One region of the Weizmannia sp. FSL K6-0777 genome, then DNA from elsewhere that is predicted to be linked to it. Evidence: predicted binding sites of a transcription regulator. Region 1 holds the regulator's gene; each other region holds the start of a gene.
What was found. Region 1 encodes LexA, which represses DNA repair genes until DNA is damaged. Its sites were predicted from a motif close to CGAACATATGTTCG; they were not measured.

Region 1 (7,686 bases):
CCTTCCTGAGGATAAAAAATGATGTGAGAAAATATAACATTTTGTTGACAAAAAAACTCACATGGAATATAGTAAAAATATAAAGAAAAGGAGCGTATAACATGGGTCGAAAAGAAATCCGCCGTTCGATGCCGCTTTTGCCGATCGGAACCGTTATGAAGCTAACAGATTTATCGGCCCGGCAGATCCGCTATTATGAAGAACACGAGCTGATTACACCGGCAAGAACGGAAGGCAATCGCCGCCTTTATTCTTTAAATGATGTCGACCGGCTTCTTGATATTAAAGATTTGCTGGATCAGGGGATCAATATTGCAGGCATCAAAAAAATCTTATTGATGAACGACCGCCGCGGAACCGGGCCGGTACTCGTCAAAAATCATGTAACGGATGAAGAAATCCGCAAACGGCTTCGCCAGGAACTGCTGCAGGCCGGCCGTTTTCAAAGACCGAGCCAGCGGTTGTCCGATGCGCCCCGGTTTTTCCATTAACATTGTTGAAAAGCTAGTTTTATAGCTTAGATATATACTTTTTATTGCCTAAAGGGAGGAATACTGTTCATGCCTAAGTTTACACGTGAAGATATTTTGAAAAATGCCGAAGAACAAAATGTGAAATTCATCCGCTTGCAGTTCACGGATATTTTGGGGACGATTAAAAACGTGGAAATCCCGCTCAGCCAGCTTGAAAAAGCGCTCGACAATAAAATCATGTTCGACGGCTCTTCGATTGAAGGGTTTGTCCGGATTGAAGAATCGGATATGTATCTGTATCCGGACTATGATACATGGGTCATTTTCCCGTGGACCGCTGAGAAAGGGAAAGTCGCCCGTCTGATTTGCGATATTTATAATCCGGACGGCACCCCGTTTGAAGGTGATCCGCGGAATAATTTGAAACGGGTATTGAAAGAAATGGAAGAACTTGGCTTCACGAGTTTTAATCTTGGGCCTGAACCGGAATTCTTCCTCTTCAAGCTGAATGAAAAAAATGAACCGACACTGGAGCTGAACGACAACGGCGGCTATTTTGACCTGGCGCCGACGGACCTTGGCGAAAACTGCCGGCGCGACATCGTATTGGAACTCGAGGAAATGGGCTTTGAAATTGAAGCGTCCCACCATGAAGTTGCACCCGGCCAGCACGAAATTGATTTTAAATATGCGGATGCAGTCAGGGCATGCGACAATATCCAGACCTTTAAACTGGTGGTCAAGACGATTGCACGCAAACATGGCCTGCATGCGACGTTTATGCCGAAACCGTTGTTTGGCGTGAACGGTTCCGGGATGCACACCAATCTTTCGCTTTTTAAAGGAAAAGAAAATGCATTCTATGACCCGAACGATGCAGAACTGCAGCTGAGCGATACGGCATACCAGTTCATTGCCGGCATTATGAAGCATGCTTCGAACTTTACGGCTGTCACGAATCCGACGGTGAACTCCTATAAACGGCTTGTGCCGGGTTATGAAGCGCCTTGTTATGTTGCCTGGTCCGCTCGCAACCGCAGCCCGCTCATGCGGATTCCGGCTTCCCGCGGTTTAAGCACGCGCGTTGAGGTGCGCAGCGTTGACCCGTCTGCCAATCCGTATCTCGCGCTCGCCGTCCTGTTAAAAGCAGGGCTTGACGGCATCGCGAACAAATTGCAGGCGCCGGAACCGGTCGACCGCAACATCTATGTCATGACGAAAGAAGAAAGAGAAGAAGCCGGCATTGTCGACCTCCCGGGCACACTGCTGCAGGCGCTGGAAAACTTAAAATCGGATGATGTAATGGTAGACGCCCTTGGCGATCACATTCTCGAACATTTCCTCGAAGCAAAAGAAATTGAATGGGATATGTTCCGCACACAAGTCCACCAATGGGAACGCGACCAGTATATCGAAATGTATTAAGCAAGAAACCCCTTGAAGCGTAAGGCTTTGAGGGGTTTCTGTATTTTGGTCAAATTGCTTTTTTTGGGTGGTGAATAATTAGTTGACCAAAATTTGACCAAAAAAATTTCAGTTTTTGATCCGGCTGTAATAGTCATCAAACTTTTCGATTTTCTCACGTTCGATTTTTTCCGAGATATGGCTGTATACATCAGATGTAATACTTTGTCAGATTCAATGAACATAAGAGCCTCCTTCTTTTTCCCTTTTTATGCTCACCCCTTTGGTTGGTTTGTCAAAAATAAGTTTGGTTGTCACAGCTTTTTCAAAAGTGTTGTGCATGGTAACATGTACAATTTCAACAGCGGCAGCCTTTACTTCTTCTTTTGAGTTGAAACCCTTCTTTGATTTTTCACGTTGCTTTTTCGTTATTGGTCCAAATAAGTTATTCGATATTCCCAGACGTCTGCTTGGAATTTTTTCGTTTATAGTCGTAAAAATTGAGATTCAAATTATTCACTTCGCCTTTTCCTCCCGACAAAATATTGTATAATTTAATTATAGAACCTGTGTTCCTTATGTGCTATAATAAAAAGCAAAAAAGCCCTCGCGTTTGCGGGGGCTACTCTTCTTCTTTCAAAGTCAATGTAATTTCTACTCCCAAAGTGAGCTCGTTAATTACAACAACGTCTTTATCCTTCTCAAAATCATAGTCAACTTTCTTTGTTTTTCCGCCCACAAAACTGGCCGTTACTTTGTCAATCAAATCATTATCCAGTAATTTACAGACCTGGACATTATATTCTTTCGGTACATATCCGATATGAAATTGCTTTTCGTTCAAATTGGCCATTACCTTTATGGCATTTTGGTCAAATTCATTGTCTGGCTCTTTTTCAAATGATACATAGTCCCCAAACATCACATCTTCAAATTCCGAAGCTTCAGCCATAAATTCCAAGATGTCTTTATTTGTCCATCCACCGTACGACTCAACATCTTGCTCTTTTGCAATCTCGCGGGCAATCCGACGCAAAAGAGGTTGAATTTCCTTACCTTTATCATTTTCAAATGTCACCCCGGAAACATTAAAGGTGATGCTTTTCTTTTTAGGCGGCTGAGGTTTGGGCTCGGGTTTTTGAACTATTTCTGGCTGTTCTTGAATTACTGGATCCGGTAGCGGTTCGGGTGTCAGCCTCTTAACAACTGGCGGTTCAACTTCTGTTTTTTCTTCCTCTGCAGGCGAGGCTGGTGGCTCTTCAATCGCTGCAGCTGCCGGGATGATACTCCTCACTTCTTTTTCTTTGCTTTTCACCATTCTTTTATATTGTTTAAATTCCGATTTCATAACTCTAAACTTTTCCCCAGTTGCAACGTTTTTCACCAAGCATGTTTTGGTGCATGCTTCTTTAATTGTGAGGTAAATCAGCAGAAGCCAAAGTGACAAAGTAAATGTGGGCAGTATTAATAAAAACGCGGCAATCGTCAGTCCAATATCAACGCCGGAGTTCAACCTTCTTAACACCAGGCGTTTACCGGCTGCAGCCTCCGCCTGTTGCATCTGCTGCATCCTTTGCAGTGACGCGATTGTGTCAAAGCTCATTTTCATCATCCTCCTAGTAAATCGTCAACCTTACATCTAAGCGGCTTTGCCAATTTAAAAGCCTTTTCCACTGTAGAGTATGACCGTCAACTTATTCAGTTTGATAACTGTGTCGGCGATATATCCAATTCTTTTGCTGTGTACTTTTTCCTATATCCTGCAGTGTCAATGTGTTCCCAGATCCGGCTTTTCATCAGCTCACCAAACGCCTCACGTTTGCAGGGGGCTATAAATTATTTCACCAAAACTGCATTGTAAATTTTCCAATTATAATTTAAATCGTAATCCCCTCGAGACGTTAAATTTCCACGTACTGTAATTTTTTCTCCTTGCTTTATATTTTTGAATTGGGACGGATCTTTATATTTCGCAACAAAACAATAAAATAATTTTTTCTTGTCCCCTAATTCGCCCCAAGTTTCTCCGTTATAATCGTCATTTCCATAAACAAATACTTCACTGGTTCCTGCATGTTCGACTGTTCCAGTCCAAGTTACCTTTTTACCATATATTTGTTTATCCCATACCGCTGTTTTATTGCCACCCAATTTTTTATATTCGTTAACAAATTTCATAAAGTCGTTACTTTCCAGTGCTGCTACTGTACTTTCGCCAATATTTTCATTAGTCTTGTTAGCTTCCTTTTTTGGAGTTGGTTCTTCAGCAGTTGTGGCAGTTGCTACCTTATCCTTGATTTGCTTTGAGGCCTCCTTTTTCTCGGCATTTTCTTTTGGAGCGGTCGAAACGTTTTTTACAGTTTTCTTATCGGTGGCTTTTTCCCCCGTATTGTTGCTTGGGATAGCAAGCCCCGCGATAAAAAACACAAGAGATATTAAAAATACTGTCAATCCGTGTTTTTTCTTTTTAGTAACCCGCCCCAAAATCATTAAAACGATACTGACTATTATGCCGGCGGTTCCAATTAGCCCCAGAAATGCACTCATTTGTTTTCCTCCTTTTTCCTATATATGTCCTCAAATTTTACGTTTAAGAGCTCGCAAAGTTTTAGGAGCTGCGGAACAGATGGATATGTTTTTCCCGTGCACCAATTAGATAAGGTATTTGCGGAAATCCCAAATTTATTACAAATATCTTTGCGATCGATTCCTGACTGCTTAATCCATGCTCCCAATAAAACTATAACATTATCATCCTTCAATCTCATCACCCATTGTATGTAATTCGATACAAGTTTATTATTTACCTTTACAAATTTCTTTCAGAAAATCATAAGTTATTTTGTATGGACAAGATATATTTCCACCTTCCCGATCGTTGCTTTATCAAATGCCGCTGGAGAAGGTAGTTCGGGAATATTCCAGATCCACGCGTAGCGATGCTTTGTGGGTCGTTTTGGAACTTCTTGATTTTAGCAACAAATTACTCCGTAATTTACAAAGGAGTGTTGCAGATGAAGGGAGGAGTGGGCGGGATCGCGACAAAAGCATACTTGGCAAAAAATGGTTTGTCAAATGATGACTCGGATTAAATAAAGGAGATTTTTTCGCTGATCGGGGTAAACGTCAAAGATGGCAAACAAACGTACACTACACAGCTAGTCAAAAAACGGGATTACGAATGGGGCACGGAATACCGGTGTCGGATACCATTGGCAGAAGTTTCGAGGACTATGTTGTCAAACAAAGAGCTTGGAAGCTGGTCTGGTGAGTCGTCGGATGAAACTGTAGATCAAAGATCTGAAAAACCTTAAATTAGACCGGGCAGTGATTAAACAGCTCAAAAGTATATTTGCGAAAAAAATGACCGCCAAAAAGGAAATCGGAATGTATTATGACGGTTTGCTAAAAATCCGGGTGTATAAGCAGCCGTTGTCACTCAAAATTCTATGGTCAACGGACTGTTTAAAACCGGGAACCTGGTCCGTGCTTATTGGTCAAAATCATGCCGAAAATTGTACCACGACTTCGACATGCGGAAACACCTTATTTTAGCCAGAACAACGGGTTTTGGAAAATCTGTCATCATGAAATCCCTCATCACAAGCCTAATTTTACAAAAACCGGATGATGTGGAGTTTTCGCTCATCGATCTCACAGGCGGGCCCGCATTCGCCAGGTTTAAGAACTGAGGGAAAGTCATTAATTTTGGGAGCAATAGCGAAGAAGTGGCTACCATATTGAATTGTTTTGAATTGATTTTCTTCTATTTTATATGTTCCGCACACAAGTCCACCAATGGGAACGCGACCAGTATATTGAAATGTATTAAGAAAGAAACCCCTTGAAGCGTAAGGCTTTGAGGGGTTTTTGTTTATCGGGCATTTTTGCGGCGAACGCCCAATGCCCATTAATTTCCCCGATTTTTCCTCCGAAAATAGATTGAATGCCCAGAAATCCGTGCCACAGGTATGTTTGCTATCAAACGCGCATATACTCTATTAAAAAAGAAGCAGCCGAAACTGCTTCTTTTTGATCAGTGCACCATTTGCCTGTACAGCCCGATGACAACGCCGAGAATGGTGACGTTTTTCAATATGATCGGTTCCATTGTCTGGTTTTCAGGCTGCAATCGGAAGTAGTCTTTTTCCTTGAAAAATCTTTTTACTGTCGCTTCATTTTCATCTGTCATAGCGACCACGATATCCCCGTTGTTTGCCGTCTGCTGGGAGCGGACAATCACATAATCGCCGTTTAAAATCCCGGCATCCACCATGCTGTCCCCTTCAATTTCCAGCATGTAGACGGACTCGTCAGACGGGACAAGATGTTCTGGAAGCGGAAAATACTCTTCAATATTTTCTACAGCTGTAATCGGTATGCCTGCTGTTACTTTTCCGACAATAGGCACATTGACAACATTTTGGGCTGGTATTTCTTCATCATGGTCCAAAATTTCAATCGCTCTCGGCTTTGTAGGGTCGCGCCTGATCAGCCCCTTGCTTTCAAGCCTTGCGAGATGGCCATGAACAGTTGAGCTGGAAGCAAGCCCGACTGCCTGGCCAATTTCCCGCACGGAAGGGGGATAACCTTTTGTTTTTACTTCATGCTTGATGAAATCAAGTATCGCCTGTTGCCGTTTTGATAGTTTTGCCATTCTATTCACCTCGTCACAGTTTTGTTTGGCACCCGCGCTGCGTATGGGGACGCTTACGGGAGGAATGCCATTATTTGCTATTATTATATCACATTGCAGCAGATAAAACAAACGTAAGTTCGAAAAAAATGTTGACGAAAAACAGGCGTTCGTTTTATAATAGAACTGGTGATTGGACGAACGAATATTCGCGGGAGGAAGATGGAGATGTCACGATTATGGAAAAAGTATAACTATGTTATGATTTTAGCAGGGCTTACGCTTGTTTTCGGATTTTTCATGATTGGAAGTCTGCGGGATCCATCCCCACACTATATCAAAATCAGCGTCACAGAGGGCGAGACGCTTTGGAACATCGCCGGACAGTATGCGGAAAAGGGCAAAATGTCGAGGGAAGCATTTATCAGCTGGGTTGAGCGTCATAATGATATTGACGGCAACATGATCAAAGCCGGCGAAAAAATTGTCATTCCGGTAGAAAAAAATGAATTCAGCGATGATAAAAGGGAACTTGCGATGAAATCACAACGGGAGACGAAAAAATGAAAGTTGTTTTATATTGCAGAGTAAGCACGGAAAAAGAAAGCCAGGAAACTTCCTTGGCGAGGCAGCGGGAAGAGCTGGTGAAGCTTTCGGATTCCCACGGTTTTCAAGTGTCCGGGGTGATCTGTGACCGGGCAAGCGGCTATGACCTGGACAGGCCCGGCATCCTTGATCTTCTTGATACGATTGAAAATGAAAAGATTGACGCCGTACTGGTGCAGGATGAAACACGGATCGGAAGAGGAAACGCAAAAATTGCATTGCTTCATTTTTTATATAAAAGAGGGGTTAAAGTATATTGTTATGCGCAAAACGGAGAATTGGAGCTTTCGGAATCCGATTCAATGGTACTGAAAATTGTCAGCATGGTTGAAGAGTATCAGCGAAAGCTGCATAACTTAAAAATTAAAAGGGGAATGGAGCGTGCAGTCAAAAACGGCTACCGCCCGGAAAAAAATTTAAAAGGGAAGCGGAATCCGGACGGCAGGGAGCGAAAGGAAGTGCCTGTTGAAGAAATTATCCGCCTGCGGGATAACGGCTTGACTTTTCAGGAAATTGCTGCGACAATGCGCGGTTTCGGCTACCAAGTTTCAAAAGCAACCGTCCACC
Region 2 (7,686 bases), 760 kb from region 1:
ATCCCGGCCTTCCGGATCAAAATCCCGGTACTTTTTTAAAAACAGGTTCGGTTCAGCAAGCCGGAACCGGTAGATGCTTTGTTTCACGTCTCCAACCATAAACCGGTTGCCGTCAAATCCCGCCCCTTTTGCCACAAGGTTCATAATCGTTTCCTGTACCATGTTGACATCCTGAAATTCATCAATCAGCACTTCTTTAAATTGCTGCTGGTAAGCTTTGGCCACTTCTGACGGGGTGAGGCTGCCATCTTCATTTTTTTCAGCAAGAATGTCCAGGCAAAAATGCTCCAAGTCCGAAAAATCAACGATCCCTTTTTCCGCTTTTACCGCGCCATAAGCCTCTGCAAATTTTTTGACGAGCGTTCTAAGTTCCGCAATCACCGGCCGCATTTCCTGCATGTCTTTCAGGAACGATGCCGGCTTCCTTGAGAAAAAGTCTTTTTTTAAACCTTCAAGTGTTTTCTTTGCAGATTTCCGCAAATCATCGGCTGCTTTGACGAGTTCCGCTTCATATGCATCCCCTTTGCACGTTTTGGCGCGTGTAAACTGCCATGCATTCATTTCTTCATAAAGCCCCTGCCATGGACCGTGAATTGCCGCAAGCAATCTGTCTGTAATCTTCATGTCATTGAGATAATTTTCCGCCCTCGGCGCAGGCCCGCCCGGCTCTAAGGCGAGTCCATACGCTTCCTCCAGCATGTCTTTTGCAGCCTGCAGCTGGAGGTGAATATCAGCTTTCACCGCTGCCATAAACGGCAGGCTGTCCACCTCTTCCACATCCCCGGCATCATACAGCTCGACCATTTTATCGAGCCATGCAGACGGATCCGGGTGGGAACGGGAAAAATCGTAAAGCTTCCGGATCAGATGCTGGAGCTCGTCATCACTGCGGTCGTTTGAGAATGTATCGACTGTGCGGTAAAACAGGTCATTTCCCGCTTTCGCATACTCCGTTTCAAAGAGGTCATCCAGCACTTCATCGCGCAGAAGTTCGGCTTCTGTATCATCGGCGATCCTGAATCCAGGGTCGATGTCAATCAAGTAATAATATTTTCGGATCACTTCAAGGCAGAAGGCGTGCAGCGTGGAAATCGGCGCTTTATTCAGCAGGCTCAGCTGTTTCCGCAAATGATGCGAATCCGGGCGGCTGCTGATCGCCTCCTCGATCGCCTTACCGATGCGGTGGCGCATTTCCGCAGCCGCAGCATTGGTAAAGGTGACAATAAGCAGCTCATCAATATCGAGCGGATCGTGTTCATCCAATATTTTTTGGATAATCCTTTCCACGAGCACGGTTGTTTTTCCTGACCCGGCAGCCGCCGCGACAAGAATGTCCTGCCCTTTTGCCATGACGGCTTTCCATTGGTCATCCGTCCAGACGGCATTCGTCGGTTTATCCGGAATGTCTGTTTTCATCTGTGCTGCGCTCCTTTCTCATTTTGGCGAGGATTTCTTCCGGTTTTTCCGAGTGAATAAGGCGGTAATTGTTTTCTTCCATTGACTGGTCAAACTGACAGACCGAACGGAACGGACAGAATGTGCACGCCGCCTGTTTGTTTATTTTATATGGCGCGATATCCGTTGTACCGGACAAGATCGCATTACCAGCCTCTGTGTAAATATTGCGCACATAGCTGCGGATCGCTTCAAAGTCTTCTTTGCTTGCCACTTCGGACCGGGCCGTTAATTGGCCGTCCTTTTTCAAACCTGCCGACACAATCGCACTGTTGCCGGATTCAAGCGACCGGTCCATCAATGTGATCACTTCCGGGCTGTCCAGCAATAGTCCTCGCATCCGGAAGTCTTTTAAAATTTCTTCTTCAATTTCTTCAGCCGACAACATTTTTTCCGCCGAAATCAGCGGGTCATGAAGATGGAAATACAAAACGCCTGCCGGAATCGTTTCTTCCCCTGTCAGCTGTTTCGAATACGTCATAATGAGATCCAGATAGGTGAGCATTTGCAAATCAAGGCCGTAATACACATTTGTCAAATCGAGCTTGTGCGCACTTGATTTGTAATCGATGATCCTGACGTACACACCGTTTTCACTTTCCGCCTTGTCGACGCGGTCAATCCGGCCCTGCAGCTCCATTTTCGCCCCGTTTTTCAATGTAAACGAAAGCGGTGGGAGCTCTTTTTTCGGCCCGAAAGCGAGTTCCATCGCGACCGGTTCAAAGCCGCTCCGTTTCGCATGGACGCTTAAAATATATGAAGCCCTTCCGACAACCTGTTCCAGTTTCCTTTTAATATATTGGTAGCGTTTTGAACTGAGCAGGATTTGATGCTGCAATTTCGGGGCAAGATCGTCCACAGCCGCTTTTGCGAGCTCCATGCTTTGCTGTTTTGTGATCTCTGACCACGGAATGCCTTCGCGCTGCAGGGTGTCGGAAATCCATTTCAATGCACCATGAAAAAGATCCCCGATATTCGGCGCATCAAGGCGGAACACATCCCGCTCCCGCAGCCTCAGCCCGTATGTCGAAAAATGGGAAAACGGGCAGGTGAAAAACTGCTCCATTCTCGATACGCTGGCAAGGATATGGTCGCCGTACAGTTCCCGGCTCGTTTTTTCGGAGAGCTTCCGGGCTTTGTTTTGGTAAAACAAACTGGAAAAAGCATGGGCCGCCCGATTTTTCCATTCCGGGTGCTCCATATAAAAGTTATACGTATCCCACCAGAAGTCGGCCATCGGATACCCTCTTTTTTTCAACTGCAGCTGCGAAGTGACAAAAGCAATGTCAGCCGCCGGATGGGAGATGTATGCAGCTTGCTGCTTCTCTTCCAGTTCCGCCGGGTCATTCACCCATAATCCGCCGCCGCGTGCCGGGAACATGTCCTCTATCCGGTTGATGAACGGGGACGGCAGCAATGCTTTCCCTTCTTCATCGGCAAGCGGAAAAGATAGTACCAGTTTTTCAGAAGGTGTCGTCAATGCCCGGTAAAAGATAAATTCTTCGTCGAGCAGGCGCCTTTTGCTGCCGGGCATAATTTCAAGCCCGGTAAGTCTTAAATATTCACGCTCTTCATCATTTAAAACGCCATCTTCGGAAATTTTCGCCGGCATGACCCCGTCATTGACCCCAATGATAAACGCCAGTTTGACATCAGACAGCCGGGACTGCTCCAGATTCGCCACGAGCACCTGGTCCAAAGCCGGAGGAACGATCGAAAATTTTAATGACTCAAGCCCGGTTTCCATAATGGCAGAGAATTTCCCAACATCAGCAGGTTCATCGCCAAGGATTTCAACATACTGATCCAAAACGCCCATGACTTCATCCCATGCCTGGTCGTGTTCCCTGGCAGCGACAAGATCCCCCGCTTCTTCCTTTTCAAGCCGGAGCGCTTCCAGTTTTTCCGGAATCTCCAATTCTTCGAGATAAAGATACAACGCTTCACAAAGCGCTTTTCCAGTGCGGGCGCGCTTCAAACGCCGCGACAGGCGCAAAATCGGCGCCGTGACGAGAAGCCTGAGTTCATTCAGTTCCTGTTCGATTTTTCTTTCCTCATCCGTTTGTGGCAGGTTTTCTAGTTCGAGGCCGCGGATCCGCCGGTATTCCCATCTTTTTCTACTCGTCCACCGTTCCCCCTGGATGCCGTAAGCCAGACAATAGTTTTCAAGCCGGTCCATTTTTTCACGCAGCATACGGGTATCTCCAGGCGGAAACAGCAATTCTGTTTTGATGGCACGGAAAACCGGTTCATAACGCCAGTTGCCGCGGATGATTTCCAAAGTCGAACGGATCAGTTCAATGAGCGGATGGTTCAGCATCGGCCGTTTTCTGTCGATAAAATACGGCACATCATAATCGTAAAAAACCGTTTCGATTAAATCCTGATAGGCCTCCCCGTTGCGAACAAGGAGAGCAATGTCACGATAGCGGCAGCTGCCTTCCATAACCGCTTCACGGATGGAACGGGCAACGCCTTCGATTTCTGCCCGCCGGTTGTTCGCCTGCCAGATTTCGATGCTGCTTTCCCCCGGAAAAGAAGGAAACGGGAGTTCTTCAAACCGGGACTGCAAAAAGCGCAAACTTTCATGCCGGAAACGGACCGGTTCATACAGCGCCACGTCTTCTTCCGTTTCAATTTGAAAGGCGCGCGCCAGTTCATAAATATGGGCATAGGCTTCTCCCGGCATCCGGAACAAGTATAAATCATCCGGCTGCATCCCGCGGAAAGCCCGGTCCGTTGTGAGCGCAACCGTCACGCGGCGACATTTTTTCAGGAGTTCCCCGATCACCAAGTATTCCTGCGGGTTAAAAGTATGGAAGCCGTCTATATAAATTTCCGCATCGTCCAGATAGCGGGATTTTTCAATGGCAGAAGCAAGCAGCCTTAAGTAATCTTCCGAATCAATGTATTTGCCTTCCAGCTTTTGTTCATATGCCTGATATACGCATTCCAAATCGTGCAGCTTGTCGGAAAGCACTCTTTCCCCGTCCGCTTCCTCGATTGACGCACGTTTTTCCTGAAGCTGTGCAGGTGAAACGCAAAATCGTTTGAATTCAGTCAGAATGCGTTCGACATTGTCAATAAAGCCGGTCTTATCCGCCGCCCGCGTGAAAACCGACAGTTCTTCTTTTTGGTCTTCCAAAATTTTCCGAATGAGCATATTTAACCCGCTGCTCGATACATGGGTACGGCTGATCCCGCCGACTTCCTGCAATATTTTCCAGGCAAGGCGCGTAAAACTGTACACCTGGGCGCGGATCATCCCGCCCAGTTCAGGGTCATGCGCAAGCCGTGTTTCCGATAAAAAAGTCATTTGCTCCGGAACAAGGTAAATGAGCGGTGCCCCGCCCGGATCGCCAAGCAGTTTCTGCCTGATTTCACGGTGGATGAAAGCTGTCTTTCCTGTCCCGGGGCGCCCGGTAATAAATCGAAGGGACAATTGGTTCACTTCCTTTTGATGAGCTCAGTGGCTCCATATCCGGAAACATGCCGGACAAGGAACATTTGTTCTTTTATTGTAACGGATATTTTTCTATGAATCAAGCTTTTTGCCAAAAAATATGCTTCCTGTTTTTTCTGCCGGGGGATGCCCGCTTCAGAGTCAAAGATTGCCTTTTCCTGCCCACAGAAAAGTCCTTCCCATTTGATCCGAAGGCTGCCTTTTCCCGCCCCCGGAAAAGTCCTTCCCACCAATCCGGATGCCCTCCCCATCCGGACGGGCCACGCAACCGCCATTGGAGCGCTCTCCCTGCTTCCGGCCGGTCGTATCATTTTTTCACATGCAAAAAAAAGCACTGCCTGTTCCGGGAAACGTCCCGCAAAATGCAGTGCTTTTACACCTCTTAATCCCCGTTAAACAAATTAAACAAGCCTTTTGCCATGCTGCCTTCATCCTTCGAACCACCGGCTGCCGGCATTGCAGCAAATACGCGGCTGGCCAGGCGGCTGAACGGCAGCGACTGCACCCAGACCGATCCCGGCCCGCGTAAAGTGGCAAAGAACAGGCCCTCTCCCCCAAACAGGGCTGTTTTGATCCCTTTGACAAATTCAATGTCATAATCGATCGTCCGTGACATGGCGACAAGGCAGCCTGTATCCACCTTTAATGTTTCGCCGGGTGCGAGCTCGCGTTTCTGGATCGTGCCGCCTGCATGAATAAAGGCAAGGCCGTCTCCCTCAAGCTTCTGCATAATAAATCCTTCCCCGCCGAAAAACCCTGTTCCAAGTTTCCGCTGAAATTCAACACCAACTGAAACCCCTTTTGCCGCTGCCAAAAATGCATCTTTCTGGCAAATGATTTTTCCCCCTTGTTCACTTAAATCCATCGGTACAATTTTGCCCGGATAAGGCGCTGCAAACGCTACGTGCTTTTTATCACGGCCTTCGTTCGTAAAGGCGGTCATAAAAAGACTTTCACCGGTGATCAGCCGTTTTCCTGCGGAGAACAGTTTTCCCATAATGCCGCCTTGGCTGCCCGATCCGTCGCCAAAAATCGTTTCCATCCGGATGCCGTCTTCCATCATCATCAAGCTGCCGGCCTCAGCGATGACGGTCTCCTGCGGGTCGAGTTCTACTTCAACAAACTGCATGTCGTCCCCGACCAGTTTAAAATCAATATCGTGGTTGTTCATTTCCCTACCTCCTCAAAATGCACTCCCCCCTGTATACGGACTTGCAGTTCGCAATGTTTCATTTTTATTTCCCGGGCAGGCGTTCGTTTTATTGGACGAAAAGGCAGGGGCCCCCTCCCTGCCAAGCTTAAATCCAATACAGCCCGCTGTCTTCCATCGCTCTGTACCCCTGCTGTTTCATGAATTGCATGCGGGAGCGCCGGATATTGAGTTCATAAGCAACCTGCAAAGCAGCTGCTTTATGGTACTGGTTAATAAACGAACCGTAGCTGATTGGCAATACGAGTGATTGATTGTTTGAAAAAATCACTTCAGTTTTTTTGCCTTCTGGGGTGTGGTCTTTAATATGCCCGGAGATCAGCCAAATACAGTCCGGCTGGCTGGGCGATTTTGTTGGAAAAATTATGGTAGCTGTATGAGGATCAACGAGGATCGGCGGCTTGTGCCGAACATGAATCAAGCTTTTTGTCGCATTTTTTCTTCCTTCGTAATCGCTTCCAAAGTATTGACAGCTTTTTTTCACGATACTCAGGGGAAGTTCCGGCACAAATCGTTCCCGATCCACTTCCAGTATTTTTGTCCCTTTTTCTCCTCCCTCCTGGCAAGGAATCAGCGCAATCGTATTTGGATGAATGTCCAATTCTCCATGTTGCATAAAGTATTCCCCCATTCTATTTTTCTCATAATTCACTTTCTATTATAGTACAAATTTCCTACATTTCTAGTCGTTTTTCTAAAAATATGCATTTTTTTCCTTATTTACCGTTTCAGAAAAATTCAATTTTTACATTGCTTTTTATTGAAATGCTCTGTATAATAAAAAAAAGCGGAAAAAGGTGATCATACATGGAAAACAAAAAATCTTTCTCTGACGTGCCGAAAGAAAGCCCGAAGTCCCGGATTCAGATGGAGAAATTTGTGGAACACATTTACACGGACATGTTGCTGAATGAGATCCTGCTGAACAAAAAAAGAGAAGCGTTGTTAAGAAAAATTGACCATGTACTTGATCTTCGCGATAAGGAGCAGTTCATGTATTTAACGAACGAACTGAAAAAAATCAACCTGCAATTTGGATAAATACAGGCCGTGCAAACAGGCCCGTCCCGTTTGCACGGCTTTTCTTTTGCATAAAAATGGCAAATGCAGGGCACGCCCAAAAGATTTTTGCCCGGAACAGGCCGTGCCTGCTGCACTTTCAGCATCCCTTATTCTTCCAGCATACGGATCCGCTCCAGCATTGTTGGATGGTCATAGCGAAATATTTTGACGAGAAGCGGCGGATTGACTTCGCTTAGACCCGCTTTTGTTAAAATTTGGAACGTTTCAACCCCGGACTTTTTATCATGCGTCATCTGTATGGCATAACGATCCGCCCGCATCTCCTGGTAGCGCGATGCCCAGTTGGTAAGCGGGCTTGACGCAAAGAGGAGAACCGAGGAAATGAGCAAAAATAAAGGCAGCGAGCTGATGCTGGAAATCCCGGACATCCACCGCCCGCTTTTTTTCCACCGCCCAACCGCATTCATCCACCTGGCAATCAGCCACAGCCCGATGAGCATCATCAAAATATAGCCCGCGATGCCGAAGTAGATAT
Region 3 (7,686 bases), 330 kb from region 1:
GGCATGGCAGGAGGGGCAGCAAGTGATGCCGGGTTACGAATGGGAAGAAGAATCTTCTTCATCTTCTCCTTACCCGTATGGCCCCGGTATGCAGGCAGGGGTTTCTGCGCAACATCCTGCCGCCGTGCCGCAATGGGGAGCGCAGCAGGCTCCTTTATACGGCGCTGCTTCAGAAAGCCCCGCTTATATGCCGCAGTACATGCCGCCGCAAACCATGCCGCAGTACGCCCCGTATCCGCCGCACCAGCCGCAGCCATGCGGGTGCCAAAAGCAACCGTACGGCATGCAGGAACCATTTGGCGGCATGCCGCAACCGCCATACGGGATGCCACAACCGCCATACGGCGTGCAGGAACCGTACGGGATGCAGGCCCCGTTCGGCTATGACCGGGGCGAAAAAACGGACCAGCCGCAGGAAACCCGGGATCCTTCCGGCGAAGAAGAAAAATAATGGGCGGCGGAAGACAAGAGGGAGACGAAACCAAACGTCTCCTTCTTTATGCGGAAAACAGGCTGCAGGAACCCATTGTTCACTGGCGCAGGTTGCGCGACCGGGTGTGGCTTGTCGGGACAAAGACAAAAAAAGTGATTATGAAGCAATATGGTTCCGATGCGCGCCTTAAACGGCAAATGCTGCTTACATCGGAACTGCAGAAAAGCGGTTTCACTCAAACTTGCCGTTTTCTGGAAGATGAAAGCGGCAGCCCCTTTCAAGGCAAAACTTTTGGCTTTATGGCATACATTGAAGAAGACCCGGCCGGTTTCACCTTCGGGACGGAAAAAGACATCCGCGCCGCTTTCCGCCTGTTAAAACAGTATCACGAAAAGACCGCACATTTTCCGCAAGCCGTAAAAATGGAATTTCCACGCTTTTTTCAGCTGAGAAAATGGCAGGCGCGGTACCGTGCATTTCTGGAAAACAAAGAACAGATTGTCCGATATTTGCCGGAAACGTATTTCACCGCGTACGAAAGATGGGCAGGCGAGGCGTTAAACCGGCTCGAAAAAAAACAGCATTGGCTTCACCGCCCGCCGTACTGCATCACGCACGGCGATGTTGCCCACCATAATTTTTTGCGTGCGAAAAACGGGAAACTGTATTTGATTGATTTTGACCTTGCCCGCCTTGCCCCGGCCTGGACTGATGATCTCCAGTTTTGCAACCGGGTTTTGCCCGCTGCTTCATGGTCGCTTGCCGCCCTTGAAAACTGGGGAATGCTGGATGGCGCGCCGGACCGGGAAACTTTTCTGGAGGCGCTTCTTTACCCGACGGATGTTTTAAGGGAGTGGAACCGTTTTGCTGGAAGCGGCAAAAAAGAAAAAGAGCAGTACTGGCCGCATCTTTCCCTGCTTTCAATTGGGCAGTTCGGGGAACGCGCCCGGTTTCAAAAAGAAGTAAAAAGGCGTTTGCAAGCATAACGGAAAACCAGGGGCGCTCCCCGCCGGCATAACGATTTTCATCCTCCTTTCGGGCGAGTATGGTATAGTAATAGGGGACTGTATCAGCGCTGTCAGAAAGGAGTGATGGCCATGTCCGGCCATTCCAAATGGAAAAATATTCAGGGCAGAAAAAATGCGCAGGATGCAAAGCGCGGAAAAATCTTTCAAAAACTGGCAAAGGAAATTTATGTAGCGGCGAAAAACGGGCCTGACCCGGAAGCAAATTCAAGCCTCCGCCTGGTCATTGAAAAGGCAAAGGCCGCCAATATGCCGAATGACAATATTAAACGCGCCATCGAGAAAGCAAACGGCAGCCAAAACGCCGAACATTACGAGGAAATAACATATGAAGGGTACGGGCCGGGCGGCGTTGCCGTCATGGTCACGGCTTTAACCGATAATAAAAACCGGACCGCTTCGAATGTCCGTGTTGATTTTTCGCGCAACGGCGGAAATCTCGGCGAAAACGGATGCGTGTCTTTCCTGTTTGACCGGAAAGGGTATCTTGTCATCGAGCGAGAAGGGCTCGAGATAGATGAAGACGGAATGCTGCTTGCCGTGATTGAAGCAGGCGCCGAGGAAATGGAAACGAGCGATGAAGTGTTTGAAATTTATACAGACACGGAGCAATTCATGGATGTGAAGAAGAATCTGGAGGAAAAAGGCTTTACATTTGCCCGGGCAGAAATCACCATGGTGCCGCAAAACACAATTGCTTTGGATGAAGCGCAAAAAGAAAAGATGGAGCGATTGCTGGACAGGCTGGAAGACGATGACGATGTCCAGGAAATTTACCATAACGCCGAATTATAATGTCCCAGGCACTTTCTGCACCCGGCCCGGCCGGGTGCAGAAAGTGCTTTTTTGCGGCAAAGCCGGTTAGGCCTGTATCAAACCGGCTACACTGTGGAGTGTGGCCCGTGCTGTTTTAAACCGATGCACTGCGGCTAATCGTGCCATTTAAACCCGGGCGATTGTTCCAGCTGAAAATCCGGGGAAGCCCATCCGGAGGCAGCGGCGGCCCGGTATGCCGGACGGACACTCATCTGTCTCCGGATGCCGGTTTCCTTCCGCCATGGAAACAGGAAAAGCGCCTCATCTTTAGGAACCATCCGGCCGGAAAAAAAGGGAAAGACCGGACATTCGTTCCCAAAACGGTTGCATTCTGTGGTACAATATGGGATAGCAAGTTTTTGAGGAGCGTGTGGGAAGGTTGTACGAATATATTAAAGGCATCATTGATTCCGTGAGCCCGGATTACATTGTCGTGGAAAACGGGGGGATCGGCTACCGGCTGCTGGCGCCGAACCCGTATATTTTTTCAAAAAGCATCGGACAAGAACGAAAAATTTTTACATACCAGCATGTGCGCGAAGATCTGATCGCGCTTTACGGTTTTGAAACGGCGGAAGAACGGGCGCTGTTTCAAAAGCTGCTCAATGTTTCCGGCATCGGGCCAAAAGGGGCGCTTGCCATTCTTGCGTACGGGCAGCCGCAGCAGGTTGTTGACGCCATTGAGAATGAAAATGAATCTTTCCTTGTCAAATTCCCCGGTGTCGGCAAAAAAACGGCAAGGCAGATGATTCTTGATCTGAAAGGAAAGCTGCAAGGCCTCGTGCCGGAGATGCCGGACGAGGCAGGCGGGGAAAAAGCGGTGCCTGCATCCACCAACCAAAACCTCGAAGAAGCGATGCTCGCTTTGGCGGCGCTCGGCTACTCGGAAAAAGAAATCGCGAAAGTGGTGCCTGAACTTCCGGAAGAAGTGCTTTCTGCGGATGAATATATTAAACTCGCTTTAAAAGCAATGGTAAAATAATGGAGGAGGGGAGAGAATGGAAGACCGCGTAGTTTCCGGCGAGGCAAACGAACAGGAAGTTTCCTTTGAAATGAGCCTCAGGCCGCAAACCCTTGCGCAATATATCGGCCAGGATGAAGTGAAGCATAATTTAGCCGTGTTTATTGAAGCGGCAAAAGGACGGCGCGAAACACTCGATCATGTGCTACTTTACGGTCCGCCGGGGCTTGGCAAAACGACGCTTGCCGCCGTGATCGCAAACGAAATGGGCGCGAACATCCGGACGACTTCAGGGCCTGCCATCGAGCGGCCGGGCGATCTTGCCAGCGTGTTAACCGCGCTTGAACCGGGGGAAGTGCTGTTTATTGACGAAATCCACCGCCTGCCGAAAGCGATTGAAGAAGTGCTGTACCCGGCAATGGAAGACTTTTGCCTTGATATCGTAATCGGCAAAGGATCGGGTGCCCGCTCCATCCGCCTTGATTTGCCCCCGTTTACTTTGATCGGGGCGACGACAAGGGCTGGTTCGGTTTCAGCACCGCTGCGCGACCGGTTCGGGGTGATCAGCCGGCTCGAATATTATAACGAAGCGCAACTGGCGGAAATTGTGCTGCGGACAGCCGGCATCCTTGAGACGGCGATTGAGCCTGAGGGGGCGGCGGAAATTGCAAGGCGTTCGCGGGGCACGCCGCGGATTGCGAACCGGTTGTTAAGAAGGGTGCGCGACTTTGCCCAGGTCAAAGGAGACGGAAAGGTAACCCTTGAGATCGCCAATTATGCCCTTGAACTTTTGCAAGTTGACAAACGCGGGCTTGACCATATTGATCATAAACTGTTAAAAGCGATCATAGAGCGCTTCCGGGGCGGTCCTGTCGGGCTCGACACGATTGCGGCCAGCATCGGGGAAGAAAGGGAAACGATTGAAGATGTATATGAGCCGTATTTGCTGCAAATTGGCTTTTTGCAGCGAACGCCGCGCGGCAGGGTAGCGACCCCGCTTTGCTATGCGCATTTTCATATGGAGGTGCCGGAATGAGCGGATTTGGAAAAGTGCTGATGACCATCGCCGTGATTCTTTTTGCTCTCGGCCTGTTGTTGCAGTTTACGAAAATCGGCCGGCTGCCCGGCGATATCCTCATTAAAAAAGGGAACACAACCTTTTATTTTCCAATCGCAACATCGATCCTTTTAAGCGTGATCTTAAGTGTGTTATTATATATCATTGGACGGTTCAAGTAGCCGCAAATGGAATTCAAAACGAAGGGGAAGCAACAATGAAACTCGATTTATTTGATTATAACCTGCCGGAAGAGCTGATTGCCCAAGCGCCTTTAAAAAACCGTTCGGACAGCCGGCTGATGGTGCTGGATAAAAAAACAGGGGAAATTGAACACAGCGTATTTAAAAACATTACGCAATACCTGCGCCCGGGGGACTGCCTTGTCCTGAACAATACAAAAGTATTGCCGGCAAGGCTGATCGGCATAAAAGACGAAACAGGCGCAAAAATTGAGGTGCTGCTTTTAAAACAGCTCGAAGGAGACCGGTGGGAAACCCTTGTCAAACCGGCAAAACGTGTGAAAACAGGGACGGTTGTCCGGTTTGGCGACGGAAAGCTTTCCGCCGTTTGTGCGGAGGAGCTGGACCATGGCGGCCGGGTAATGAAATTCCGGTACGAAGGGATTTTTTACGAAGTGCTGAATGAACTCGGAAAAATGCCGCTGCCGCCCTATATTAAAGAACAGCTCGAGGACCAGGACCGCTACCAGACCGTGTATGCAAAAGAACCGGGTTCTGCCGCTGCGCCGACGGCCGGGCTCCATTTCACGGAAGCGTTATTGAAAAAAATTGAAGCAATGGGCGTGAAAATAGTCTATATTACGCTCCATGTCGGCCTTGGCACCTTCCGTCCCGTCAATGAGGAAAATATTGAAAACCATGATATGCATGCGGAATTTTACCAGGTATCAGAAGAAGCGGCCCGCACGATTATGGAAGTAAAAGAAAACGGCGGCCGTGTGGTCTCTGTCGGCACCACCTCCACCCGCACACTTGAAACGGTGGCAAGCGCCCATGGTGGAAAAATTGCCGCCTCAAGCGGATGGACGGATATTTTTATTTATCCGGGTTATCAATATAAAGCAATTGATGCCCTGATCACCAATTTCCACCTGCCGAAGTCGACGCTTATTATGATGGTAAGCGCATTGGCAGGGAGGGAAAATATTTTGCATGCCTACGAGACGGCGGTAAAAGAAAAATACCGTTTCTTCAGTTTCGGGGATGCGATGCTGATTAAATAGTGGAAGGAGCGCATCACTTGGCTGCCATTACTTATGAACTGATCAAAACGGAAAAACATACAGGCGCCCGCCTCGGAAAACTCCATACGCCGCATGGCACCTATGATACCCCGATGTTCATGCCGGTCGGAACGCTCGCCACGGTGAAGACGATGTCGCCGGAAGAATTGAAAACAATGGGGGCCGGCACCATTTTGAGCAATACATATCATTTGTGGCTGCGCCCCGGGCATGATATTGTTAAAGAGGCAGGCGGGCTGCACAAATTTATGAACTGGGACCAGGCGATCCTGACCGATTCAGGCGGGTTCCAGGTCTTCAGCTTGAGCAAGATCCGGGACATTACGGAAGAAGGCGTCCATTTCCGGAACCATTTAAACGGGGACAAGCTGTTTTTGTCTCCGGAAAAATCAATGGAAATCCAGAATGCGCTCGGTTCCGATATCATGATGGCATTCGATGAGTGCCCGCCGTACCCTGCTTCTTATGAATATATGAAACAGTCGGTGGAAAGGACAGCGCGCTGGGCGGAACGCTGTCTCCGTGCGCATGCGCGCCCCGGTGTGCAGGGCTTGTTCGGGATCGTACAGGGTGGCGCGTATGAAGATTTGCGGCTTGAAAGCGCAAATGCCCTTGTGTCGCTCGGCTTCCCGGGCTATGCGATCGGCGGCCTGTCCGTCGGCGAGCCGAAGGACGTGATGAACCGGATGCTCGCATTTACAACACCGCTGCTTCCGTCGGACAAGCCGCGTTATTTAATGGGGGTCGGTTCGCCCGATTCTTTGATTGACGGCGCCATCCGCGGCATTGACATGTTCGACTGCGTGCTGCCAACCCGGATTGCAAGGAACGGCACGGTGATGACATCAACCGGCCGTCTTGTTGTCAAAAACGCACAGTACGCCCGCGATTTCCGCCCGCTTGATGAGCATTGCGACTGTTATACATGCCGGCACTACTCACGCGCTTACATCCGGCATTTGATTAAATGTGGCGAAACTTTCGGAATTCGTCTGACCACTTACCATAATTTATATTTTTTGTTAAAATTAATGGAAAATGTAAGGCAGGCGATCCGCGAAGACCGGCTGCTTGATTTCAAGGAAGAATTTTTTGAGCAATACGGATTTAACCGTCCGGATGCAAAAAATTTCTAATACAAGCAACTTAAGAAGGGAGGATTCAGATGGCGTGGGCCCAGTTACTGCCTTTGGTGATTCTGCTTGTGCTGTTTTATTTCCTGCTCATCAGGCCACAGCAAAAAAGGCAGAAAAACATCCAGCAGATGCAGAGCAATCTGGCGAAAGGGGACAAAATTGTCACTATCGGCGGCTTGCATGCAACTGTGGATTCGATTGATGAAAATAAAGTCGTCTTAAGATGCGGCGATGGCACGCGGCTGACGTTTGACCGCTCGGCGATCCGTGAAGTAACGGAATCCGTTGCAGCGAAAAAAGCAAAAGTCGAAAGCCAGAAAGCAGACAAAACAGTGGCAGAAAAAAATGCCGGAGAAACGAAATAAAAAAAGCGCCGTGTAATGCGGCGCTTTTTTTCAGGATTCCCGTGACCTTCCTGAGAAGAGGTTGACCCCTAAAATGCCCCCCATTGCGGCGACAACAATATAGCAAGCATGGTAAATGGCTTGTTTCACCGTAAAGAGTTCATCATAACCAAGGTACTGGACGAGAAAAACAATCGCTGTGTAGAGGATCCCCGTCAAACTGCCGAGGAGCCACCCTTTCTTTTTTCCTTTTCCGCCGCCGACGAGCCCCCCGAGAAATAAACTGAAAAAAGAAATCATCGTGACCGCCGTATGCAAAGCATGCTCCGTCATATCCGAAAACCGCAGAATCAGTGAAATCACGAGGCTTGATATGGCAAGCAGGACAAAAATGACGCCCAGCCCGTAAACAAGGCCGATACTGTATTTTTGCGCTCCGATTTTCATTCTCCCCCTTTGACAAGCTTTTTCCTCAGTACAAGCATATGCCTGGAAACAGCAAAAAGAACCGGGCAAAAGATTTTTAGAAAGTTTTTTCGCAGGCTGAGCATACTAAACATGATTTTGACCTTGACCGAACGGGGGGATTGGCGTTGGAAAATTTATTGATTATTTTTTTTCGGACACTGCTCATGTATGTTGCCATT
Region 4 (7,686 bases), 150 kb from region 1:
AAATCAAAATCATAATGTTTAAAAAAGCTGCGGCCAAAGCCGCAGCTTTTTTTGAATCAAATTTATAATTTTTCCCATAATTGCCCATACTAAGTAAAAATACTTGTAAGGAGTGGCAAATATGAGAAAAACCCATAAAAAGACCCTTTCGGATCTTGTTGCCGAAAATAAACAGGAACTGTTGCGCGACAGGGATGCGCTGATGCGGATAGAAGAACGGCTGGACCGGAAACACGAGATGAAATTAGCAGAATAAGCCACTGTTTGTGAATCATAATCCGCTTTCCTCCTGGGGAAAATGTATAAGGAGGGGGGAGATATGATGGGCAACCCAAACAAGAAAAGCAAATATTTCGTTCCCGATCATCTTGGCACGCAGCCGCGCGGATTTTCCGGCAATAAGGGGAAGAAGATGCAGGACCGTTCGGGACAGCACGCCCAGGTGATACAGACAAAAGGGGAGTAGCTTTCACAGCCGAAGGAGGAGAACACAATGGCGCATAACCGACCGAAACCGGACGACCGCAGCGATAATGTGGAAAAACTGCAAAACATGATCCACAATACGATCGAAAACATGGAAAGCGCGGAAGAATCGCTTGCCGTTACAAGCGATGAAACGCAAATCCAACAAATAAAGGAAAAAAATGAGCGGCGCCGTGAAAGCCTCGAAGCGATGAGAACCGAGGTAAAAGACGAAGCCGCATACAAACAGCAGCAATAAACGAAAACGGCCTTTCGACGGAAAACAGCAGCGTTTCTTTGGAACCACGCCTTTTCCCTCTCGGAAAGGCCGTTTTTTCTCTCCTTTTGCTGCGACCATGCGTGCATCCGAAGTTTTCCCGGCCCCGTATCAGGCATCCTTTTAGGAGGGGGAATTTTCTTTATGCTAAAATAAAATTGACTGTACATATGAAAGAGGTGTCCGGGATGTTTGTATCAGAAACAGAAGTCAAAGTGCGGTATGCAGAAACAGACCAAATGGGGGTTGTGTACCACGCCAATTACCTGATTTGGATGGAAGTGGGGCGGACGAAATTAATCGAAGACCTTGGCTTCCGTTATGCGGATATGGAAAAAGACGGGATTTTGTCGCCGGTCATCGATATTCAAATTTCATACAAAAAACCGGCCCGTTACGGGGAAACAGTGACCGTAAAAACATGGGTCGATGCATATGACGGGCTGCGCGTAACGTACGGCTATGAGATTTACACAGAAACCGGCGACCTTGCCGTGGCCGCGAGTTCAACACATGTCTGCGTAAAGAAAGACAGCTTCCGACCGGTTTCGTTCCGCCGCCTCTACCCAAAATGGCATGAAGCATATGAAAAAGCAAAAAAATCATAAAGCGGGGGGATGGATTTGGCTTTTGGCATACACCGCAACCAGCTTAAAGCGTGGAAAGCGGCGATTGACCGCGGGGAGATTGCGTTTTTAACGCATTTTTGGCTGGACGACCGTTTCCCCGGCGCAAAATCGGTCACAAAAGTCGGCTGTAAAGATCTGGAGAAACTCGCTGCATGGGGAGCACGCTACCAGCTGAAAAAAGAATGGATTCATGTCCGTAAAGACGGTTACAGCCATTTCGACCTGCTTGGCAGGAAGCAGCGAGAAATTTTGCAAAAAGAAGGGCGCCTTGCGGAAGCAAAAAAATTTTTAAAATGAAAAACCGGCATCACTGGCAGCAAAAAAGCAAAAGCTGCCGGATGATCCCGGTTTTAACCTTTTTTATATTCATATACCGGTTCATCCCGTTTCGGGTCATACCCGATATACAAATCATGGCCGTCAAAATACCATTCGTCCGTGCCTTCAATGAAAAAAGCATGGCCGTTCCGTTCAACGGCCGCCACCGGATCGTCGGGAACGTCTTTTTGAACACCAAGTGAAAACCCGTGTTGGACAGGCGTGGAGCCGCCGTATTTGGCAAAAAAACGGACGGACTCGCCGTCGTCCAGTTCCAGTTCCCTTTTAAACCAGTTTACTGCCTCATCTGTAATGTGCATTTTCATGCCGCCACTTCCTTCCAACTGCCTTTTACATTTTCATTATAGACCAAAGCACGTTTTTTTCCCTAACCTTTTGCCTTCGTTTACCGGCCCCGGGTTATAGGAAACATCAGATTTAGAAACAATGGCTGCCTTACAGCCACTTGACTTTTGGCTCGGTCTTATTTTTAATCCGCTTAATATTGGCTTTATGGCGGTAAATAATGAAAGAGGCAAGCGCCAGAACGATGACGAACAGCGGCCAGTCATGTGTTACAATCATATAAATGAGCGTATACAGGATGCCAAAAACAGCCGCCATGATAGAAGAAAGCGAAACGTATTTGCTCCATTTTAATGTAATCAAAAAAACGATGATGACCATGACAAACAATGGCCATTGATAGGCAAGAACAACGCCGGCGGAAGTTGCCACCGCTTTGCCGCCTTTAAATTTGGCAAATACCGGAAGCATATGGCCGATAACAGCGATCATCCCGATTAAAAGCGGGTGCACCGTATGCTCCAGGCCAAAAAAGTGGGGCAATAAGGTGGCGATTGTCCCTTTCAGAATATCCACCACTGTTACGACACTGCCGGCTTTGAACCCGAGCACACGGAACGTATTGGTCGCACCGAGATTTCCGCTGCCGTGTTCGCGGATGTCTATACCGTAAAAAAGCTTACCAACGATCAGGCCTGTCGGGATTGAGCCGAGCAGGTAAGCCAAAAGGATCATCAGGACAATATTCATGTACAAAACTCCTTGGAAAAAATCTATGCTTATTGTAGCATGTTCTTAAAGGAAAGAGGAATATTTTTTGCCGATTCCGTGCAGATTTTCTAACCGAGCAGGAATTGGAAAAGATCAAGTGAATGTTTAAGTTGGGATCAGACTGGCGAAAGTACAAGAAAGGAGAGGTGTTGATCAAATGGCAATCGAAAATCCGAGCAGGGAAGAAATCAGGGAAATTTTACAAAAAGCAAAACGAATTGCAGTGGTTGGCTTGAGCAATAACCCGGAAAAAACATCTTATACGGTAGCCAAAGCCATGCAGGATGCCGGCTATGAGATTATTCCGGTCAATCCGAAAGCAACGGAAATTCTCGGGGAAAAGGCTGTCCCGAGCTTAAAAGATATCGAAGGCCATGTGGACATTGTGGATATTTTCAGGCGGCCCGAATATTTGCCGGAGCTGGCACGGGAGTTTGATGAAATCGATGCGGACGTTTTCTGGGCGCAGCTCGGCATCGAAAACGAGGAAGCATACCGGTTTTTAAAAGAAAAAGGCTATACCGTTGTGATGAACCGCTGCATTAAAGTGGAACATGCCCTGACAAAATAGGCTTTTTCAAGCAGGCGCCAGCTTAAAGGGCGCTTGCTTTCTTTATATTTTCCCAATAAAACGGCCGTTTACTGGAGAAGTTTTTATAACCGTTGCTTTGCCCCTCCCGTTCCCGTCATTTCCGCATGCCCTTTTACAAATTCCGTTTTATCGTTAAAATGAGTATGATAAAAACGGCAAATGATGTTATAATGAGAACGAATATTTGTTCTTATGAACGCCGGTGCACGTGCTTTGCAATTGAAAGGGGAATAGATGTGGCGAAGAAACAAAATATATTGGAATATAATGATGATGCAATCCAGGTGCTGGAAGGGCTGGAGGCCGTAAGGAAAAGGCCGGGCATGTACATCGGGTCGACCGATGCGCGCGGTTTGCACCATCTTGTCTATGAAATCGTCGACAATGCGGTGGATGAGGCGTTGTCCGGGTACGGAAACCATATCATCGTCAACATTCACAAAGATAACAGCATCAGCGTCCAGGACTTCGGGCGCGGCATGCCGGTCGGGATGCACAAGCTCGGTAAGCCGACGACAGAAGTGATCTTGACGATTTTGCACGCCGGCGGAAAATTTGGGCAGGGCGGCTATAAAACGAGCGGCGGCCTGCACGGTGTCGGCGCGTCCGTCGTCAATGCCCTGTCGGAATGGCTTGTTGTTACCATACATCGCGACGGTTACGTGTATGAACAGCGTTTCCGTGACGGCGGCAAACCGGAAACAACGCTCGAGAAAACCGGGAAAACCAATAAGACCGGCACAACGATCCATTTTAAACCCGACCCGTCCATTTTTAGCACCATCACTTTTAACTACGATACATTATGCGAACGGCTGCGCGAATCGGCCTTTCTTTTAAAAGGGTTAAAAATTGAAATCACTGATGAACGTTTCGGGCGGCATGATCTGTTCCACTACGAAAACGGCATTGAAGCCTTTGTCCAGTACTTGAACGAAGGAAAAGAAGTGCTCCATCCGGTTGTGTTTATCGAGGGGGAAACAAACGGAATCGAAGCGGAATTTGCGTTTCAGTTTAACGACGGCTTTTCGGAAAACATTTTATCTTTCGTGAACAACGTGCGCACGAAAGACGGCGGCACGCACGAAGCCGGGGCAAAAACGGCATTGACGCGCGTCGTGAACGATTATGCAAGAAAAACCGGGCTGTTAAAAGAAAAAGATAAAAACTTAGAAGGGACGGATATCCGCGAAGGGCTGTCCGCCATTATTTCCGTCCGCATTCCGGAAGAACTGCTCCAATTTGAAGGACAAACGAAAGGGAAACTTGGCACAAGTGAAGCCCGCTCTGCAGTTGATACGATTGTTTCGGAACACCTTTCTTATTTTCTTGAAGAAAACCCGGATACGAGCAATCTTTTAATCCGGAAAGCCATCAAGGCGTCGCAGGCAAGGGAAGCAGCGAGGAAAGCACGGGAAGAAGCGAGAAGTGGCAAAAAGCGGAAGAAATCGGAAACGACTTTGTCCGGAAAGCTGACGCCGGCGCAAAGCCGCAATCCGCAGCGGAACGAACTGTATCTCGTTGAAGGGGATTCCGCGGGCGGTTCTGCGAAACAGGGGCGCGACCGGAAATTCCAGGCTGTTTTGCCGCTGCGCGGAAAAGTCATCAATACGGAAAAAGCAAAGCTTGCGGATATTTTTAAAAATGAAGAAATCAATACCATTATTTATACGATTGGTGCCGGCGTCGGCCCTGAATTCAATTTGGAAGACGTCAATTACGACAAAGTCATTATTATGACCGATGCCGACACGGACGGTGCCCACATCCAGGTGCTGCTTCTTACGTTCTTTTACCGCTATATGCGGCCTTTGATTGAAGCGGGAAAAGTGTACATCGCGCTGCCACCGCTTTATAAAGTCAGCAAAGGCACCGGCAGGAAAGAAATCGTGGAATATGCTTGGACCGAAAAAGAACTGGATGAAACGATCAAAAAAGTCGGGCGCGGCTATATCCTGCAGCGTTATAAAGGGCTCGGTGAAATGAACGCCGACCAGCTTTGGGAAACGACGATGAATCCGGAAACGCGGACTTTGATCCGTGTCCGTATTGATGATGCGGCCCGGGCTGAACGGCGGGTGACCACGCTTATGGGCGATAAGGTTGAACCGCGCCGGCAATGGATTGAAAATCATGTGGAATTCGGGCTTGAGGACGACACCAATATTTTAGACAATGAGAATTTGATGATTGAGGAAGGGGACATGAACGGATGAAGACGGCTGAACGTTTTCAAGATTTGCCTTTGGAAGAGGTGCTGGGCGACCGCTTCGGCCGGTACAGCAAATATATTATTCAGGATCGTGCCCTTCCGGATGCGCGGGACGGCCTGAAGCCGGTGCAGCGGCGGATTCTTTATGCGATGCATGTAGAGGGTAACACTGTTGACAAGCATTTCCGGAAATCGGCAAAAACGGTCGGCAACGTCATCGGCAATTACCATCCGCACGGGGATTCTTCCGTTTATGAAGCGATGGTGCGGATGAGCCAGGACTGGAAGCTGCGAAACGTGCTCATTGAAATGCACGGCAATAACGGGAGCATTGACGGCGACCCGGCCGCGGCCATGCGGTATACAGAAGCAAGGCTCGCCCCGATTGCATCCGAACTCCTTCATGATATTGATAAAGAAACGGTTAAATTTATCCCGAATTTCGATGATACCGCAAATGAGCCGATTGTGCTGCCCGCCCGGTTTCCCAACCTGCTCGTGAACGGATCAACCGGCATCTCGGCCGGATATGCAACCGAAATTCCGCCGCACCACCTCGGGGAAATCATTGACGGGGCCATCATGCGGATGGAAAACCCGGATTGCACGGTGGACGACCTGATGACAGTCATAAAAGGCCCCGATTTTCCAACAGGCGGCATTGTCCAGGGAATTGACGGGATTAAAAAAGCGTATGAAACCGGCAAAGGCAAAATGGTCGTAAGAGGCAGGACATCGATCGAAGAGATCCGCGGCGGGCGAAAGCAAATTGTCATCGCAGAGATTCCTTATGAAGTCAATAAAGCCAATCTTGTCAAAAAAATCGACGAGCTCCGGATTGACCGGAAAGTGGAAGGCATATCCGAAGTCCGCGATGAAACCGACCGGACCGGGCTCCGGATTGTGATCGAACTGAAAAAAGATGCGGATGCAGATAGCGTCCTGAATTATTTATTCAAAAACACTGATCTCCAGGTTTCCTACAATTTCAACATGGTGGCCATCCATAACCGTCGGCCGCAGCTGATGGGCCTCCGTGAACTGCTCGATGCTTATATTGAGCACCAGAAAGAAGTGGTCACAAAAAGAACGGAATTCGATCTCAAAAAAGCGCGTGACCGCAAGCATATTGTTGACGGCCTGATGAAGGCACTTTCCATCCTGGATGAAGTCATTGCAGCGATTCGGGCATCCAAAGATAAAAAAGATGCAAAAGCGAACTTAATCGCAAAGTTTGCTTTTACCGAACCCCAGGCTGAAGCGATTGTCACGCTGCAGCTCTACCGCCTGACCAATACGGACATTACGACGCTGGAAAATGAGGCGGCAGACCTTGAGAAAAAAATTGAGACCTATCTCGCGATTTTATCCAGCGAGAAAAAACTGTTTACGGTGATCAAAAAAGAACTGAGAGATATCCGGAAAAAATACGCGGATAACAGAAGGACAACGATTGAAGCGGAAATACAGGAATTAAAAATCAATCTGGAAGCGATGATCCCGAATGAAGATGTGATGGTCACCATTACAAAAGACGGTTATATCAAACGGACAAGCCTCCGTTCATATACTGCTTCAAACGGCCGGGACCTTGCTATTAAAGACAGCGACCGCCTGCTCTTTAAACAGCAGCTCAATACCGTCCAGACGGTGCTACTTTTCACAAATAAAGGAAGCTATATCTATTTGCCGGTCCATGAACTGCCGGATATCCGCTGGAAAGATCTCGGGCAGCATGTTTCCAATCTTGTGACGCTTGAACGCGATGAAGGCATCATCAAAGTGCTCCCGATTGAAGATTTCAACCAGCCGCAGTTTATTTTGTTTTTCACGAAAAACGGCATGGCGAAGAAAACGGAATTGCAGCAATACCAGGCACAGCGCTATTCGAAAGCCCTCGTTGCAATCAACTTAAAGGGCGATGATGAAGTGGTCGATGTTCACCTGACAGACGGCTCAAAAGAAGTCTTCCTCGCTTCCCGCCTCGGTTACGGGCTCCGGTTTGATGAAGCGGAAATCAGCGTTGTCGGCCAGCGGGCAGCAGGGGTAAAAGGCATGAACCTAAAAGAAGGCGACAGGCTCGTTAGCGGGAAAATCATTGAAGATCCGGAAAAAG

Region 2: a site for LexA is predicted at 4,956-4,969, ahead of addB (helicase-exonuclease AddAB subunit AddB). Genes of this name have one in related genera too.
Region 3: a site for LexA is predicted at 2,577-2,590, ahead of ruvA (Holliday junction branch migration protein RuvA). Genes of this name have one in related genera too.
Region 4: a site for LexA is predicted at 3,536-3,549, ahead of parE (DNA topoisomerase IV subunit B). Genes of this name have one in related genera too.

The regions. Positions count from the first base shown of each region.
Region 1 covers NZ_CP151971.1:1,764,132-1,771,817, reverse strand. Annotated here, with positions in the region: gene NST70_RS08280 (dynamin family protein) at 1-9, shown strand, start outside; gene NST70_RS08275 (MerR family transcriptional regulator) at 102-491, shown strand; gene glnA (type I glutamate--ammonia ligase) at 561-1,898, shown strand; gene NST70_RS08265 (HIRAN domain-containing protein) at 2,500-3,480, opposite strand; gene NST70_RS08260 (hypothetical protein) at 3,714-4,424, opposite strand; gene NST70_RS08255 (helix-turn-helix transcriptional regulator) at 4,421-4,645, opposite strand; gene lexA (transcriptional repressor LexA) at 5,914-6,534, opposite strand; gene NST70_RS08245 (LysM peptidoglycan-binding domain-containing protein) at 6,742-7,080, shown strand; gene NST70_RS08240 (recombinase family protein) at 7,077-7,686, shown strand, end outside.
Region 2 covers NZ_CP151971.1:1,006,132-1,013,817, reverse strand. Annotated here, with positions in the region: gene addA (helicase-exonuclease AddAB subunit AddA) at 1-1,416, opposite strand, end outside; gene addB (helicase-exonuclease AddAB subunit AddB) at 1,394-4,897, opposite strand; gene NST70_RS04535 (TIGR00266 family protein) at 5,301-6,089, opposite strand; gene NST70_RS04530 (competence protein ComK) at 6,217-6,744, opposite strand; gene NST70_RS04525 (IDEAL domain-containing protein) at 6,936-7,169, shown strand; gene NST70_RS04520 (M48 family metallopeptidase) at 7,298-7,686, opposite strand, start outside.
Region 3 covers NZ_CP151971.1:2,089,846-2,097,531, reverse strand. Annotated here, with positions in the region: gene safA (SafA/ExsA family spore coat assembly protein) at 1-451, shown strand, start outside; gene NST70_RS10030 (aminoglycoside phosphotransferase family protein) at 451-1,419, shown strand; gene NST70_RS10025 (YebC/PmpR family DNA-binding transcriptional regulator) at 1,531-2,253, shown strand; gene ruvA (Holliday junction branch migration protein RuvA) at 2,654-3,256, shown strand; gene ruvB (Holliday junction branch migration DNA helicase RuvB) at 3,273-4,271, shown strand; gene NST70_RS10010 (DUF2905 domain-containing protein) at 4,268-4,474, shown strand; gene queA (tRNA preQ1(34) S-adenosylmethionine ribosyltransferase-isomerase QueA) at 4,510-5,538, shown strand; gene tgt (tRNA guanosine(34) transglycosylase Tgt) at 5,556-6,695, shown strand; gene yajC (preprotein translocase subunit YajC) at 6,725-7,060, shown strand; gene NST70_RS09990 (TIGR04086 family membrane protein) at 7,091-7,486, opposite strand; gene NST70_RS09985 (DUF421 domain-containing protein) at 7,633-7,686, shown strand, end outside.
Region 4 covers NZ_CP151971.1:1,611,134-1,618,819, forward strand. Annotated here, with positions in the region: gene acnA (aconitate hydratase AcnA) at 1-15, shown strand, start outside; gene NST70_RS07475 (FbpB family small basic protein) at 122-256, shown strand; gene NST70_RS07480 (acid-soluble spore protein N) at 323-466, shown strand; gene tlp (small acid-soluble spore protein Tlp) at 494-724, shown strand; gene NST70_RS07490 (thioesterase family protein) at 931-1,350, shown strand; gene NST70_RS07495 (hypothetical protein) at 1,366-1,668, shown strand; gene NST70_RS07500 (HesB/YadR/YfhF family protein) at 1,722-2,015, opposite strand; gene plsY (glycerol-3-phosphate 1-O-acyltransferase PlsY) at 2,146-2,745, opposite strand; gene NST70_RS07510 (CoA-binding protein) at 2,924-3,337, shown strand; gene parE (DNA topoisomerase IV subunit B) at 3,595-5,574, shown strand; gene parC (DNA topoisomerase IV subunit A) at 5,571-7,686, shown strand, end outside.